3 regions of the Klebsiella sp. CSG-1 genome follow, and region 2 is predicted to be linked to each of the others. Evidence: predicted binding sites of a transcription regulator. Region 2 holds the regulator's gene; each other region holds the start of a gene.
What was found. Region 2 encodes LexA, which represses DNA repair genes until DNA is damaged. Its sites were predicted from a motif close to TNCTGTATGTACATACAGNA; they were not measured.
Positions count from the first base shown of each region.

Region 1 (5,059 bases), on a different contig from region 2:
CACTTCACCTTCCGTCCCGTGCATTAACAGCGCCCGTCCGCCGATCTCGACAAAGAATTTTGCAACCTTGCCCACATATTCCGGGTGAGAAACGCTCGATAAACGTAGCGCCGCATCTTCAGAAAATGGCGTCGCCAGCTTTGCCAGTGTATGTGCGCTGTTGCGTACGCCCATACGCCAGCGCAGGGCAAGCTGTTTTTCCAACGGCGGACAGAGTACGCCAACCGGAATATACACCGGCTCGTGGCCGTCGAGCCGCGCCTGAGCCTGGCCCGCATGTCGGGTGGCGGGGATCCCCATCAGCTCAAAAATCGTTTCCGTCAGCACCCGGGTCGGATCGTGACTGACACCATGCACCACCACCGGAAAACCGAGCTTATGCAGCAAAACGGCCAGCAGAGGGGTCAAATTAGCCTGCTTACGCGCGCCGTTATAGCTGGGGATCACAATCGGCATTGGTCTGGCGACAGGCGGCGTCAGACGCAGAGTCTTCTGCTGCATGGCTTCATAGAAACCTTTCATTTCCGCTTCGCCTTCGCCCTTAATACGCAGGGCAATTAAAATCCCGCCCAGCTCCAGCTCAGCCACCTCGCCGTCAAGCATCCGCGAGTAAAGCGCGCGGGCCGTATCCACATCCAGGTCACGCGCGTGATTTTTCCCGCGCCCGACTTCTTTAATGATCTTGCTGTAGTCCATCGAAGACTCCTGTTAGCTGCTCACATCGTCGACATTACACCGTTAACGCCGTTTACGACGCGCCTGTTTTGCTTTCGTTTTGACGATAACCTCAGGGACGGCAGGCTGTTCTATTGGAAAAACGGGCAATGCATTCAGTAGACGCTTACCATAATTTTTGGTCAACAAACGCTTATCATAAATCACCACTTCGCCCCAGCAGCTGTGGCTGCGAATCAGGCGTCCGACCTGCTGAATCAGGTTAAAGGAGGCGCTTGGCAGGCTCTGCACTTCAAACGGATAGCGATTCAGGCTCTTGAGCCATTCGCCTTCGGTAATCACCACCGGACTGTCGATTGGCGGGAAGGCGATTTTATGAATATGTACCTGGCTGAGCAGCTCACCTTTGAGATCCAGCCCTTCGGCAAAGGATTGTAGCCCCACCAGTACGCTACGCTCCCCTCCTTCGACGCGCTTGCGGTGCAGTTCCACCAGCCGGTAGCGCGGCTTATCGCCCTGTACCAGCAATAACAGTCGCAGATCGGGAACATGTTCCAGGAAACGCTGCATCGCCCGCCCGCTGGCGAACAGCACCAGCATCCCGAGGTGCTTTTTACTTTCAACCTGCTCGCGGAAATAAGCCGCCATTTCAGCAATATGCTGCTCTTCGTTATCGATTAGCGGTTCATAGTGCATCTGCGGAATAACGATTTTGCCCTGCTCAACATGGTTAAAGGGGGAATCCAGCGCCACGAAACGATCGCCGGCCTTTTCTTTCAACCCGCTCATCTCCTGCAGGCGTGAAAAGCTGTTCAATGATCGCAGGGTGGCGGAGGTGACGACAATATGCGGCACGCTGCGCCACAGCAGCCTTTCCAGCTGGTCGCTGACGCGAATGCCGACGCAGTGAAACCAGATATGCGTTTGACCGTCGCGCATATCGCGCGTCACCCATTTGGTGACCGGCGCGCCGGATGACTGCGCCAGTGATGCCAGCCGCCACAGCTTGCTCTGGCTTTCAAACATCCCCAGCGCACGGTTCATTTGCAGCAGAACCCGATGCAGACGTACCACGTCGTGGCTACCGGTTTTTTCCCCGAGGTCGTTAAGAAAGAGCTCCGCCAGCCCGCGCAGCATCTCGGTCAGTTTCGCCAGACGCTGGCAGATATCCATCACCTCCTGCGGCAACTCGCCCATCGGGAAACGATGCTCGGCTTCCTGGCCGGCCGGCATATAGAGATTAAGGATAGCGTTCAGCGAGGCGATCAGCTCATACAGCTCCTCACAGTGGCCACTCAGGCGCTCGGGATTGGCCAGCGGCGGCGTGGTTTTCGGCCGAAACTGCTCCATACAGGTCGCCACCAGCTTACTGAACAGATCCAGCTGTAGCCGGTACCATGGGGCGGTCATTTCCGCGCTCATTTCCAGCGCATCGCGGGCCACGTCCGGCAGATGATGGCCTTCATCGAGCACCAGCAGCAGGTTTTTCGGCTCGGGCAACACGGCTTCGCTCTCCATCGCCGCCATCACCAGCGCATGGTTCGCCACCACCACTTCCGCCTCCTGAATTTCTCGCCGGGCAACGAAGAACGGACATTCGCGATAGTAGTGGCAGTTGCGGTTGAGGCAGCTGGCTTTGTCGGTGCTCAGGCGGCTCCAGAGCGCATCATCGACAGGTTTATCGGTGTGATCGCGCAGACCGTCCCAGCGGTAGCTGTCGAGGTCGGTTTTCAGCGTCGCGCACAGCTTCTGTTCAGCCTGATTATTCGGCGTGAGATCGTCATCGAGAAACGCCAGCAGATCCTGCTGCGTCGGTTCGGTGCTGGCCAGCGCCGTAAGGTTGCGTGGGCAAACGTAGCGCCCGCGGCCAAACGCGGCGGTAAAACGCAGATCGGGAATAATTTTGCGCAGCAGCGGCAGATCCTTGCTGTAGATCTGATCCTGTAGCGCAACGTTGGCGGTGCTCACCACCAGGGTTTTCTGCTGCTCACGGGCGATGGCGATGCCGGGAATCAGGTATGACAGCGTCTTCCCGACGCCGGTGGGCGCCTCAATGGCCAGGTGTCGGCCTTCTTCCCCGGCAAGCGTTTTTGCCACATCGGCAATCATCTGCCGCTGTGGCGGACGGGGAATGAAATCCGGAATCTGTTCCTGAAGCGCCTTATACCAGGCGGCGATTTGCGCTTTTAGCGCAGCGGTCAAAGCCATGAGAAAACCTGAATACTGTATAAACAGCCACTATTGTGACACTTTTTGCCTGGCAGGAGGAATTACTTTCTGAGCAATGTGGAATGATGCTCGGGATTTATCAATGTACCGGCCGGGAATCACAGGGCACGCGAGGGAAGAAGCCGGAGACAGCATGCTTGCTGCTTCCGGGTATCATTGCGTCATCCGGGCAAAACGTCTTGCCCGGATGACGCATATATGGCGGGAGGCGGTTACTCAGCGGCCGCAGGTTTACGCGGACGACGGCGGCGCTGTTGCTCGCCGGCCGGTTTCGCCTCGCCGATACGGCGTGAAGGCTTTGCCCCGGCTTTCGGCGCTTCGCCGTCGTTACGCCGCGGCGCCGACTGCTGGCTGCGCCCCTGCCCCTGGGCGTTACGTCCTTGTCCCTGACCGCTGCGGCCCTGGCTTTGGCCGCGACCGCCGCCACCGCTACGCTGCTGACGACCGTTTTGAATCGGCTCCGCTCTGATAGACGGATCCGGCGCATAGCCATCGACGGCGATGCGTGGAATCTCTTTTTTCAGCAGACGTTCGATATCATGCAGCAGTTTATGCTCGTCCACGCAGACCAGCGACAGCGCTTCACCGGTGGCGGCTGCGCGACCGGTACGGCCGATCCGGTGAACGTAATCTTCCGGTACGTTAGGCAGCTCGTAGTTGACGACGTGCGGCAGTTCTTCGATATCCAGACCACGCGCGGCGATATCCGTCGCCACCAGCACGCGAATACCGCCGGATTTAAAGTCGGCTAATGCCCGGGTACGCGCCCCCTGGCTCTTGTTGCCATGGATAGCCGCGCTACGGATGCCGTCTTTATTCAGCTGCTCGGCCAGGTGGTTGGCGCCATGTTTGGTGCGGGTAAAGACCAGCACCTGCTGCCAGTTACCTTCACCGATCATCTGCGACAGCAGTTCCCGCTTACGTTTCTTATCAACGAAATGGACGTGTTGCGTCACCTGCTCGGAAGCGGTATTGCGGCGAGCCACTTCGATTTCCAGCGGGTTATGCAGCAGCTTTTCCGCCAGCGCTTTAATGTCGTCGGAGAAGGTCGCGGAGAACAGCAGGTTCTGGCGCTTCGCCGGAAGCTTCGCCAGCACGCGGCGAATATCATGAATAAAGCCCATATCCAGCATGCGGTCGGCTTCATCAAGCACCAGGATTTCAACCTTGTCCAGGCTGACGGCATTCTGATGTTCAAGATCCAGCAGGCGCCCAGGGGTGGCCACCAGAACATCGACGCCGCTGCGCAGCTTCATCATCTGCGGGTTAATGCTCACCCCGCCGAAGACCACCAGCGAGCGAATATTCAGGTATTTGCTGTAATCGCGAACGTTTTCGCCGATTTGTGCCGCCAGTTCACGCGTTGGCGTGAGTATCAGCGCGCGCACCGGACGACGGCCTTTAGCATGCGGCTCTTTCTGAATCAGATGCTGCAGGAGCGGCAGGGTAAAGCCTGCCGTTTTGCCGGTGCCGGTCTGGGCGCTGGCCATCAGATCGCGTCCCTGCAACACCGCAGGGATAGCCTGCTGCTGAATTGGGGTTGGCTCAAGGTAACCCTGCTCGGCGACAGCGCGCAGGATATCAGGGTTCAGGCCAAGGGAATCAAAAGACATAACAACTCCAAACCACCCCGGCCCGTGACAGGCGTAGTTTTCGGGGAGATTATTGCGAATAGAGATGGCAAAAACCACAATGCCATGAAGTGGCGCAGTCTAGCAGATTTTGTGACACAGCGCATAAATATCCCCTCAGGGCCGCTGCGCCGGCTAATCCTCGTCACGCGCCGCTTGCAAAGAGTGATGCGAAATACGCAAAAGAGAGTATCCACTATTCTGGACAGTGACGCGAATTGGTCATACTCTTAATCAATCGATTGATTAATTTTTATCGTGCGATGACGACAACTCCTGTGACAACCAAAGGCGAACAAGCCAAAAGCCAGCTCATTGCCGCAGCCATCGCCCAGTTCGGCGAATACGGCCTGCACGCCACCACCCGCGATATTGCCGCGCAGGCCGGGCAAAATATCGCGGCGATCCCCTACTATTTTGGTTCCAAGGACGATCTCTATCTCGCCTGCGCCCAGTGGATTGCCGATTTTATCAGCCATAATTTTCGTCCGCATGCCGAAGCGGCGGAAACACTGCTGGCGACA
Region 1 covers NZ_JBWNLD010000001.1:208,042-213,100, forward strand. The annotation lists gene ybiB (DNA-binding protein YbiB) at 1-696, opposite strand, end outside; gene dinG (ATP-dependent DNA helicase DinG) at 739-2,883, opposite strand; gene rhlE (ATP-dependent RNA helicase RhlE) at 3,117-4,517, opposite strand; gene cecR (transcriptional regulator CecR) at 4,799-5,059, shown strand, end outside.
Region 1: dinG (ATP-dependent DNA helicase DinG) is a predicted target of LexA. The motif match lies at 2,897-2,916, and genes of this name have one in related genera.

Region 2 (5,059 bases):
ACCAACAGCTACGTACTGTGCCATCTTTTCGATCAGCCGACCCATAGCTCAGCCATGTTTATCTGCGACCGCTGCGGCGTGGTCACGGAAGAGTGTGCCGAAGGCGTTGAAGACATTATGCATACGCTGGCGGCGAGAATGGGTTTTGCGCTACGCCACAATGTGATTGAGGCGCACGGCCTGTGCGCAGGTTGTGTCGAGGTCGAAGCCTGTAGCACCCCGGGGCACTGCCATCACGACCATACCATTCAGATCAAAAAGAAAGCCCGCTGAGGCTATCGCCGCAGCGGGAATCGAGGTTGCCGGTACCTCCGTGTACCATCAGGCAGGCAATAACAAAGGGTTAATTCGTTAACACTCACCGCTACCAGCGGTGATCGTTTTTTCGTTCCCAGTCAGACACTTCTTTCTCCGCCTGATCTTTGGCGTATCCATAACGCTCCTGGATTTTACCGACCAGCTGGTCACGCTTACCCTCAATGACGGTCATATCGTCATCGGTCAGCTTGCCCCATTTCTCTTTCGCTTTACCTTTCAACTGTTTCCAGTTACCGCCGATTTCGTCTTTGTTCATAATTCAATCCTCATCGTTCGGTGAGTTAACAGCCCGCTGTGTGCCGGACATAGTATTAACTATAGATAAGAATTCTGAGTTGAATTTATTATTCGGAATCTTTAACCAATTACATATCAAAAATCACTACGAAAACCAGGTTCCACGCCGCCAGTGTCGCCGCCAGATGACCGCCAGCGACAGACCGCGCAGCGCGAGGAAAACCGCCAGCGCCAGCCATAGCGCGTGGTTGCCGAGGACCGGTAGCGTCAGCAGCGTCAGGGCAAACCCCGCCGCCGCCACCGCCATGCTGTTGCGCATCTCAGCCCCGCGCGTCGCGCCGATGAACATGCCATCCAGCAAATAACACCACACGCCAATCACCGGCAGCACGATCTGCCAGATCAGGTAGCGATCGGCAAGCAGCTGAAGCGAGGGCAGCGAGGTCAACAGGGCGACAATCTGCTGTCCCGCCACGGCATAGGTCGCCGCAAAGGCCAGCGCCACCATTCCCGACTGACGGCAGGCCGCTCGCCAGACCTCAAGCAGCTGGCTACCGTCACGCGCGCCGTAAGCCTGCCCGGAGTGCGCTTCCACGGCATAAGCAAAACCATCCAGGGCATAGGCGGTAAAGGTCAACATGGTCATCAGGAGCGCGTTGACGGCAACGATCTCGCCGCCAAGACGAGCGCCGAAAACGGTCACCGCACCAAAGCAGAGCTGAAGCAGCAGAGAGCGCAGCATGATATCGCGATTGAGCGCCAGCAAGCGGCGCATATCTCCGCGCCACGCGCGCTTGAGCAGGGCAAATGACACACCGCGTAGCGCCAGCACGCGTCTTGCCATCAGCAGCCCGATGATAAAGGTGACATATTCGGCGGTGACCGTCGCCAGCGCGGCACCCTGCACGTTCAGATGCAGGCCCATCACCAGCCACAGATCGAGCACGATATTCAGCAGGTTGCCGACAATCAGCAAAATCACCGGCGCCCGGGCATACTGCACGCCCAACAGCCAACCGAGCAGCACCAGGTTTGCCAGCGATGCCGGCGCGCTCAGCCAGCGGATATCGAGAAAGCGCCGCGCCTGCTCCAGCACCGCTTCATTGCCGCCAACAATATGCAACGCCAGATCGATAAGCGGGGTTCGGAAAAGCACAATCAGCAGGCCGGCACCTGTTGCCAGCCCCAGCGGCTGCACCAGCGCCCGCGCCAGGCGGAGAGGATCTTTTGCGCCAAAGGCCTGTGCCGTCAGTCCGGTGGTACTCATCCGCAGGAAAAGCAGCAGCATAAAGAGAAAACTGGTGGCCGTCGCGCCGACCGCGACACCGCCGAGGTAAACCGGGCTGTCGAGATGACCAATCACGGCGGTATCCACCAGTCCCAGCAGCGGAACGGTGATGTTGGAGAAAATCATGGGTAGCGCCAGGCGCCACAGGGCCTTATCAGCGGCGTTAAAGAACATGAGAAAGAGCCTGACCGGGAGGAGACAGCGCAGCATCATGCATCAGACGATGCTGCGTGGGGAAGGTGTTACAGCCACTCACCGTTGCGAATCACGCCAACGGCCAGCCCTTCAATAGTGAAATTTTGCTCGCGTAGATTCACCACGATAGGGGAAAATTCGCTGTTTTCTGGCAGGAGTTCGACGATGTTGCCCTGCTTTTTAAGACGCTTAACGGTGACCTCTTCGTCAATACGCGCCACGACAACCTGGCCGTTGCGTACATCCTGAGTTTTATGGACCGCCAGCAGATCGCCATCGAGAATACCGATATCTTTCATTGACATACCGCTAACCCGCAGCAAAAAGTCGGCATTCGGCTTGAACATCGCCGGATCGACCTGGAAGTGGCCTTCGATATGCTGCTGAGCCAGCAGCGGCTCACCGGCCGCCACGCGGCCAATCAACGGTAGACCTGGTTCTTCTTCCGTCAGCAGGCGAATCCCCCGGGAGGCGCCGGAGATAATCTCGATCGCGCCCTTACGCGCCAGCGCTTTCAGGTGTTCTTCCGCCGCGTTTGGGGAACGGAACCCCAAGCGCTGAGCAATTTCCGCACGCGTCGGCGGCATGCCCGTCTGGCTGATGTGATCCCGAATGAGATCAAACACCTCTTGCTGCCTGGTCGTTAACGCTTTCATCCCGCCCCCTGGGTGTATATACAGTTATGCTGTGAGTATATACAGCTAACGGTGATTTTGGAATCAAATTTCACACAAAAATCAGGAGATTCTTTCCATTTTGCGTCCCCGATAGCCCATGGCGCCAGGGGTGATTGTCGCCGGCCGGGCAAAAGCTCATCGGGTTCGCCCGATCGCCGGGAAGACATCGCAAAGCGGAATATCTCACCACGTGGCCGCTCAGTGATAGCGAGCCCACAGTAAGAGCGCCCAGGTGATCAGCGCGATCGCAATGGCCAGCAGCACCGCCGCAGACCCCATATCTTTCGCCCGACCGGACAGCTCATGATGTTCCGGGCCAATACGGTCCACCACCGCCTCAATCGCGCTATTAAGAATTTCGACTATCATCACTATCAGGACCGAGCCTATCAGCAGCACACGCGTGATGGCGTCGACGTCCAGCCAGCAGGCTATCGCTACAGCAACAATGGCGGCGATGCCTTCTTGACGAAATGCGGCCTCATTTATCCATGCCGCACGGAACCCTTTCCAGGAATAACCTGCCGCTTTAATGATTCGGGTTAACCCAGTGGTATTATTGGCCATCAAAAGAACCTTTTTATGTAAATGACGTCAATGAGTGTACGCGTTTGCCGCGTGGCAACGGAAATTTTGCGCGCTTTCTGTTATTCTTGCCGCGCATTTGCATGATTAACCAGAGGCTTCACATCGTTTATGTCCGGCTGGCAACGAATTTACTATAAATTACTGAATTTACCATTACGGGTGCTGGTAAAAAGCAAGTCTATTCCCGCAGAACCTGCTCAGGAATTAGGGCTGGATACCTCGCGTCCTATCATGTACGTCCTGCCTTATAATTCAAAGGCGGACCTGCTGACCCTGCGCGCTCAGTGCCTGGAGCACGATTTACCCGATCCGCTTGAACCGCTGGAAATCGACGGCGCGCTGCTGCCGCGCTACGTCTTTATCCACGGCGGCCCGCGCGTCTTTACCTACTACGCGCCGAAAGAAGAGTCGATTAAGCTGTTCCACGACTACCTGGATCTGCACCGCAACCATCCTGACCTGGACGTGCAAATGGTGCCGGTGTCGGTGATGTTTGGGCGTGCGCCTGGGCGCGAAAAAGGCGAAGTTAACCCGCCGCTGCGCATGCTGAATGGCATTCAGAAGTTCTTCGCCGTTCTGTGGCTGGGACGCGACAGCTTTGTCCGTTTCTCGCCGCCGGTTTCTCTGCGCAGAATGGCCACCGAACACGGCACCGATAAAATTATCGCCCAGAAGCTGGCCCGCGTCGCGCGTATGCACTTCGCCCGCCAGCGTCTGGCAGCCGTCGGCCCACGTCTGCCGGCGCGTCAGGACCTGTTCAATAAGCTGCTGGCATCCAAAGCCATCGCCCGCGCGGTAGAAGATGAAGCGCGCAGCAAGAAAATCTCCCATGAGAAGGCGCAGCAAAACGCCATCGCGCTGATGGAAGAGATCGCCGCGAACTTCTCTTATGAGATGATTCGCCTGACCGATCGCGTTCTCGGTTTTACCTGGAACCGTCTCTATCAGGGGATCAACGTCCACAACGCCGAGCGCGTACGTCAGTTGGCCCATGAAGGGCACGAGATTGTCTACGTACCGTGCCATCGTAGCCATATGGACTACCTGCTGCTCTCCTACGTGCTGTATCACCAGGGGCTGGTGCCGCCGCATATTGCCGCCGGTATCAACCTGAACTTCTGGCCAGCAGGCCCCATTTTCCGCCGCGGTGGCGCATTCTTTATTCGTCGTACCTTTAAGGGCAATAAGCTCTATTCAACGGTGTTCCGCGAATATCTCGGCGAGTTGTTCAGCCGGGGTTACTCCGTGGAGTACTTCGTTGAAGGGGGCCGCTCGCGTACCGGCCGTCTGCTGGATCCGAAAACCGGTACCCTGTCGATGACCATCCAGGCCATGCTGCGCGGCGGGACCCGACCGATCACGCTGGTGCCTATCTACATCGGTTACGAGCACGTGATGGAAGTGGGCACCTACGCCAAAGAGCTGCGCGGTGCGACGAAAGAAAAAGAGAGTCTGCCGCAGATGCTGCGCGGCCTGAGCAAGCTGCGTAACCTCGGTCAGGGCTATGTTAACTTTGGCGAACCTCTGCCGCTGATGACTTACCTGAACCAGCATGTTCCGGAATGGCGTGAGTCTATCGATCCGATCGAAGCGGTTCGCCCATCGTGGCTGACGCCGACGGTCAACAATATTGCTTCCGACCTGATGGTGCGCATCAACAACGCCGGCGCGGCCAACGCCATGAACCTGTGCTGCACCGCGCTGCTGGCCTCTCGTCAGCGCTCGTTGACCCGCGAACAGCTGACGCAACAGCTGG
Region 2 covers NZ_JBWNLD010000007.1:39,780-44,838, reverse strand. The annotation lists gene zur (zinc uptake transcriptional repressor Zur) at 1-273, shown strand, start outside; gene AC007G_RS17525 (CsbD family protein) at 365-574, opposite strand; gene dinF (MATE family efflux transporter DinF) at 701-2,017, opposite strand; gene lexA (transcriptional repressor LexA) at 2,086-2,694, opposite strand; gene AC007G_RS17510 (diacylglycerol kinase) at 2,914-3,282, opposite strand; gene plsB (glycerol-3-phosphate 1-O-acyltransferase PlsB) at 3,412-5,059, shown strand, end outside.

Region 3 (5,059 bases), on a different contig from region 2:
CGCGACGAGTGCGCGCATCGTTATCTTGCAGGGGATATTGAGTCGCTGCCGCTGGCCGATGCCTGCGTCGATCTGGCGTGGAGCAATCTGGCGGTGCAGTGGTGCGAGAGTCTGGCCGGCGCGCTCGACGAGCTGTGCCGGGTGGTGCGCCCCGGCGGTCGGGTGGCGTTCAGCACCTTGCTGGCCGATTCGCTTCCCGAGCTGAATCAGGCCTGGTGCGCCATCGACAGACATCCCCACGCCAACCGTTTTCTCAGCGAACAGGCGGTGCGCGAGGCGCTGGCCGGGCGGCGATCCGTTGGCGAGGTTCACGCCGTCAGCCTGCCCTTTGCCGATGCCCTGAGCGCGATGCGTTCGCTCAAAGGGATTGGGGCAACACACTTGCATCAGGGGCGCAGCGCGGCGCCGTTGAGCCGGGGAAAACTGCGTCAGCTGCAGCTGGCCTGGCCAAAACAGCAGGGCCAGTGCCCGCTGACGTACCATCTTTTTACAGGAGTCATTGCACGTGACTAAACGTTTTTTCGTCACCGGAACCGACACTGAAGTCGGTAAGACGGTCACTAGCTGCGCCCTGTTGCAGGCGGCAAGGCTGTCAGGCCTGAAGTGCGCGGGCTATAAACCGGTCGCTTCCGGAAGTGAGTTGACGGCGCTCGGGCTGCGTAACGATGATGCGCTGGCACTCCAGCGTAATAGCGGGGTGGCGCTGAGCTATGCGCAGGTTAACCCCTTTACCTTCGCCGAACCGACCTCACCGCATATCGTGAGCGCGGAGGAGGGGCGGCCGATTACGGGCGATGCGCTTTCTGCCGGGCTTCGTGAACTGGAGACGCTGGCGGAATGGGTGCTGGTGGAGGGGGCGGGGGGCTGGTTTACGCCGCTTTCCGCGACGCTGAGTTTTGCCGACTGGGTTCGCGACGAACAGCTGCCGGTCATTCTGGTGGTCGGCATTAAACTCGGCTGCATCAACCACGCGCTGCTGACGGCCCAGGCGGTACGTCAGGCCGGGCTGCCGCTGGTGGGCTGGATTGCAAACGACATCCAGCCGCCGGGTAAACGCCATGCAGAATATCTGGCGACCCTCAACGATCGACTTGCGGCTCCGTTGCTGGGTGAGATCCCATGGCTGGCGGACGCGTCGCGGCGTGAGGATCTCGGCCAGTACCTGGATCTCAGCGCGCTGGATCGGGCGTCATCCACTGTGCCAGCAGCGGTTCATCCAGCTGGATAACGCGGCCTTGCGCCACGTTACGCCCGCGATGCAGCAGGCAAAAACGGTCCGCTACCCGGCGAATAAACGGCAGGTGCTGTTCGGCAAGCAGCACCGTTAAGCCGATGTCGCGGTTCAGGCGCACCAGCAGGTCACCCAGCTTATGCACGAAGTGCTGTCCGCTGCCGCGCGAAGGCTCATCAAGAATCAGCAGACGCGGCCGGACAACCAGCGCTCTCGCCAGCGCCAGCTGGTACTGGTCATCTTCTGACAACATGGCGGCTTTATGCTGACGTCGTCCGTAGAGATCCGGAAAAAAATCGTAAATCTCCCCCTTGACGGCGACGCCCGGGTTTCCTCCGGCGGCCAGCGCAATATGCAGATTCTCCTCGACGCTCAGTTGAGAAAAGATCCGCCTGTCCTGCGGGACATAGCCGATGCCAATAATCGAACGGGAATGGGCGGAGAGCGGCGTGATATCGCAGGGCGGCGAACCGACGTCATGCCAGGTCATACTGCCGCTGGCGACCGGAAGATGCCCGGTAATGCAGTTCACCAGCGTGGTTTTGCCCATCCCCTGGAGTCCCATCACACAGGTGCACTCCCCCGGCTGAAGTTCAAGGTCGACATTCCATAGCGTGTGCTGATTTCCGTAGTACTGATTGACTGCGCGTAGACTCAACATAGACGTTTTCTCCTGTTTGGGGATAGCGGGCGACATGAAGATTCTGCAAATCTCTTGCCAGGAAAAAGAAGTTTCGGTTTTTTCCCGTATGGGCAGCTGCGGCGGGGCGGGGTGAAGGCGGGCCAGCGAGGCGGTTGCACTCTCCCGGTGCTAACGGGTATGAAAAATGGTGCAGAAAGCAACAAAAAGGCAGGCACCCTTAGCTGATAAATATCAAAAATAATTCGATAATTTTTTTTAGGCGGTCGATTTTCACCGCCGGTCGATTTCTGCGGGGTGGCAGAAGCCATGGCCTGCAGACACTTATCCACTATTCCTGTGGATAACCTTGTGTATTAGAGTTAGAGAACTTGCGGTAAGCTAGAGATTACGCGGCCTGCGGCTGAATTGGCGCGAAACCCATCTTTTGTTTAATATCATTAAATATCAATTAGTTGAATAAAAGCAATGGCTGTAAGGAAAGTGTCACCTGATGCCATAAAAGATTCACCACCTTGCTTGACAAATGTTAAATGATAAATTTTTTTGGGGATAACCCTACTGTCTGGCGGATTATTCTGCAGGATGGTCTTTTTTTACCCCAAAACGACGCGCATGCCGACGATTTCAGGAACAAACGATAATCGAATACTGTTTTTATATCCAGTATTATTTATTGGCAAAAATGAGCGTGAAGGGTAGAATTAAACACCTGCCGCATATCACCAGGCGCTTCATCCTTCTTCAGGGCCAGACATATGAGTAAAACGTTCACGCTGCATTCCGCATTCCGTCCTTCTGGCGACCAGCCGGAAGCTATCCGACGCCTGGAAGAGGGGCTGGAAGATGGTCTGGCGCACCAAACGCTGCTGGGGGTGACCGGGTCGGGTAAGACGTTCACCATTGCTAACGTTATCGCCGATCTCCAGCGTCCGACGATGGTGTTGGCGCCCAATAAGACCCTGGCGGCGCAGCTGTACGGCGAAATGAAAGAGTTCTTCCCGGACAATGCGGTGGAATATTTCGTCTCCTACTACGATTACTATCAGCCTGAAGCCTACGTGCCGAGCTCAGACACCTTCATCGAGAAGGATGCGTCGGTGAACGAGCATATCGAGCAGATGCGTCTGTCGGCGACCAAAGCGCTGCTTGAGCGGCGCGATGTGGTGGTGGTGGCTTCAGTATCGGCTATCTACGGTCTGGGCGACCCGGATCTCTACCTGAAGATGATGCTGCATCTGACCACCGGCATGCTGATCGACCAGCGGGCGATTTTGCGCCGCCTGGCGGAGCTGCAGTATACCCGTAACGATCAGGCCTTCCAGCGCGGCACCTTCCGCGTGCGCGGTGAAGTGATCGACGTCTTCCCGGCGGAATCCGACGATATTGCGCTGCGTATCGAGCTGTTCGATGAAGAGGTTGAGCGGCTGTCGCTGTTCGATCCGCTTACCGGTCAGGTTGAATCGACGATTCCGCGCTATACCATCTACCCGAAAACGCACTACGTGACGCCACGCGAGCGCATCGTGCAGGCGATGGAAGAGATTAAAGTCGAGCTCGCCGACAGGCGGAAGGTGCTGCTGGAGAACAACAAGCTGCTGGAAGAGCAGCGTCTGAGCCAGCGTACTCAGTTCGACCTCGAAATGATGAACGAGCTCGGCTACTGCTCCGGTATCGAAAACTACTCGCGCTATCTTTCCGGGCGCGGGCCGGGCGAGCCGCCGCCGACGCTGTTTGACTACCTGCCGGCGGATGGACTGCTGGTGATCGACGAATCCCACGTCACCATTCCGCAAATCGGCGGCATGTACCGCGGCGACCGGGCGCGTAAAGAGACGCTGGTGGAGTACGGCTTCCGTCTGCCGTCGGCGCTGGATAACCGCCCGCTGAAGTTCGAAGAGTTTGAGGCGCTGGCGCCGCAGACCATTTACGTCTCAGCGACGCCGGGTCCTTATGAGCTGGATAAATCCGGCGATGAGGTGGTCGATCAGGTGGTACGTCCGACCGGGCTGCTTGACCCGCTGATCGAAGTGCGTCCGGTGGCGACTCAGGTCGATGACCTGCTGTCGGAAATTCGCATCCGCGTCGCCATCAACGAGCGGGTGCTGGTCACCACTCTGACCAAACGCATGGCGGAAGATTTAACTGAGTATCTGGAAGAGCACGGCGAACGCGTGCGCTACCTGCACTCCGATATCGATACCGTGGAGCGCATGGAGATCATCCGCGACCTGCGGCTGGGCGAGTTCGATGTTCTGGTCGGTATCAACCTGCTGCGTGAAGGGCTGGATATGCCGGAAGTGTCGCTGGTGGCAATTCTGGATGCCGATAAAGAGGGCTTCCTGCGTTCCGAACGCTCGCTGATTCAGACCATCGGCCGCGCCGCGCGTAATATCAACGGTAAAGCGATTCTGTATGGCGATAAAATTACGGCTTCGATGGCGAAAGCCATCAGCGAGACCGAGCGTCGCCGTGAGAAGCAGCAGCGCTATAACGAAGAGCACGGCATCACCCCGCAGGGGCTGAATAAAAAAGTGGTCGACATTCTGCAGCTGGGCAGCAATCTGGCGAAGACGAAAACCAAGGGCCGCGGAAAATCACGTTCGCCGGTTGAGGCGGATACGCCTGAGGTAGTGCTGACGCCAAAAGCGCTGCAGCAGAGAATTCACGAGCTGGAAGGGCAGATGATGCAGCATGCGCAGAATCTGGAGTTTGAAGAAGCCGCGCAAATTCGTGACCAGCTGCATCAGCTGCGCGAGCTGTTTATTGCGGCGTCCTGATCCCGCAGGAGGCGATGCGCCGCGCGTGGAGCCAGGCAGTGTGACGGGACGCCGATTTTTTGTTATTCCGCGGCGTTTTCCGCTTGGCTTAATGTCTGCTTAATCTTGCCAGGCGACACTATCTTCATTCTGATGAGGATAGTGTCATGCAAAAATTAACCTTCCGTGAGTCTCTGGCCGTTACCTGCGCTGTTGTTGTGGTTGTCGCTTTTGTCCATCAGTGGGTGCTGACTTTCTAACGCGAAGGCTTAGGAAACAGAATCCAGCCGCGAACGCCGGGGCCAGGCTGGCGGTTATGTAAGAAGAACTGGGCATCGTGCAGCTGAACGATGCGCGTCACAATACTTAATCCCAGACCGATTCCTCCGTAGCGGCTGTCCATACGGACAAACGCTTTGCTCAGTTCGC
Region 3 covers NZ_JBWNLD010000001.1:230,291-235,349, reverse strand. The annotation lists gene bioC (malonyl-ACP O-methyltransferase BioC) at 1-513, shown strand, start outside; gene bioD (dethiobiotin synthase) at 506-1,228, shown strand; gene AC007G_RS01155 (ABC transporter ATP-binding protein) at 1,170-1,892, opposite strand; gene uvrB (excinuclease ABC subunit UvrB) at 2,630-4,651, shown strand; gene pmrB (two-component system sensor histidine kinase PmrB) at 4,887-5,059, opposite strand, start outside.
Region 3: uvrB (excinuclease ABC subunit UvrB) is a predicted target of LexA. The motif match lies at 2,521-2,540, and genes of this name have one in related genera.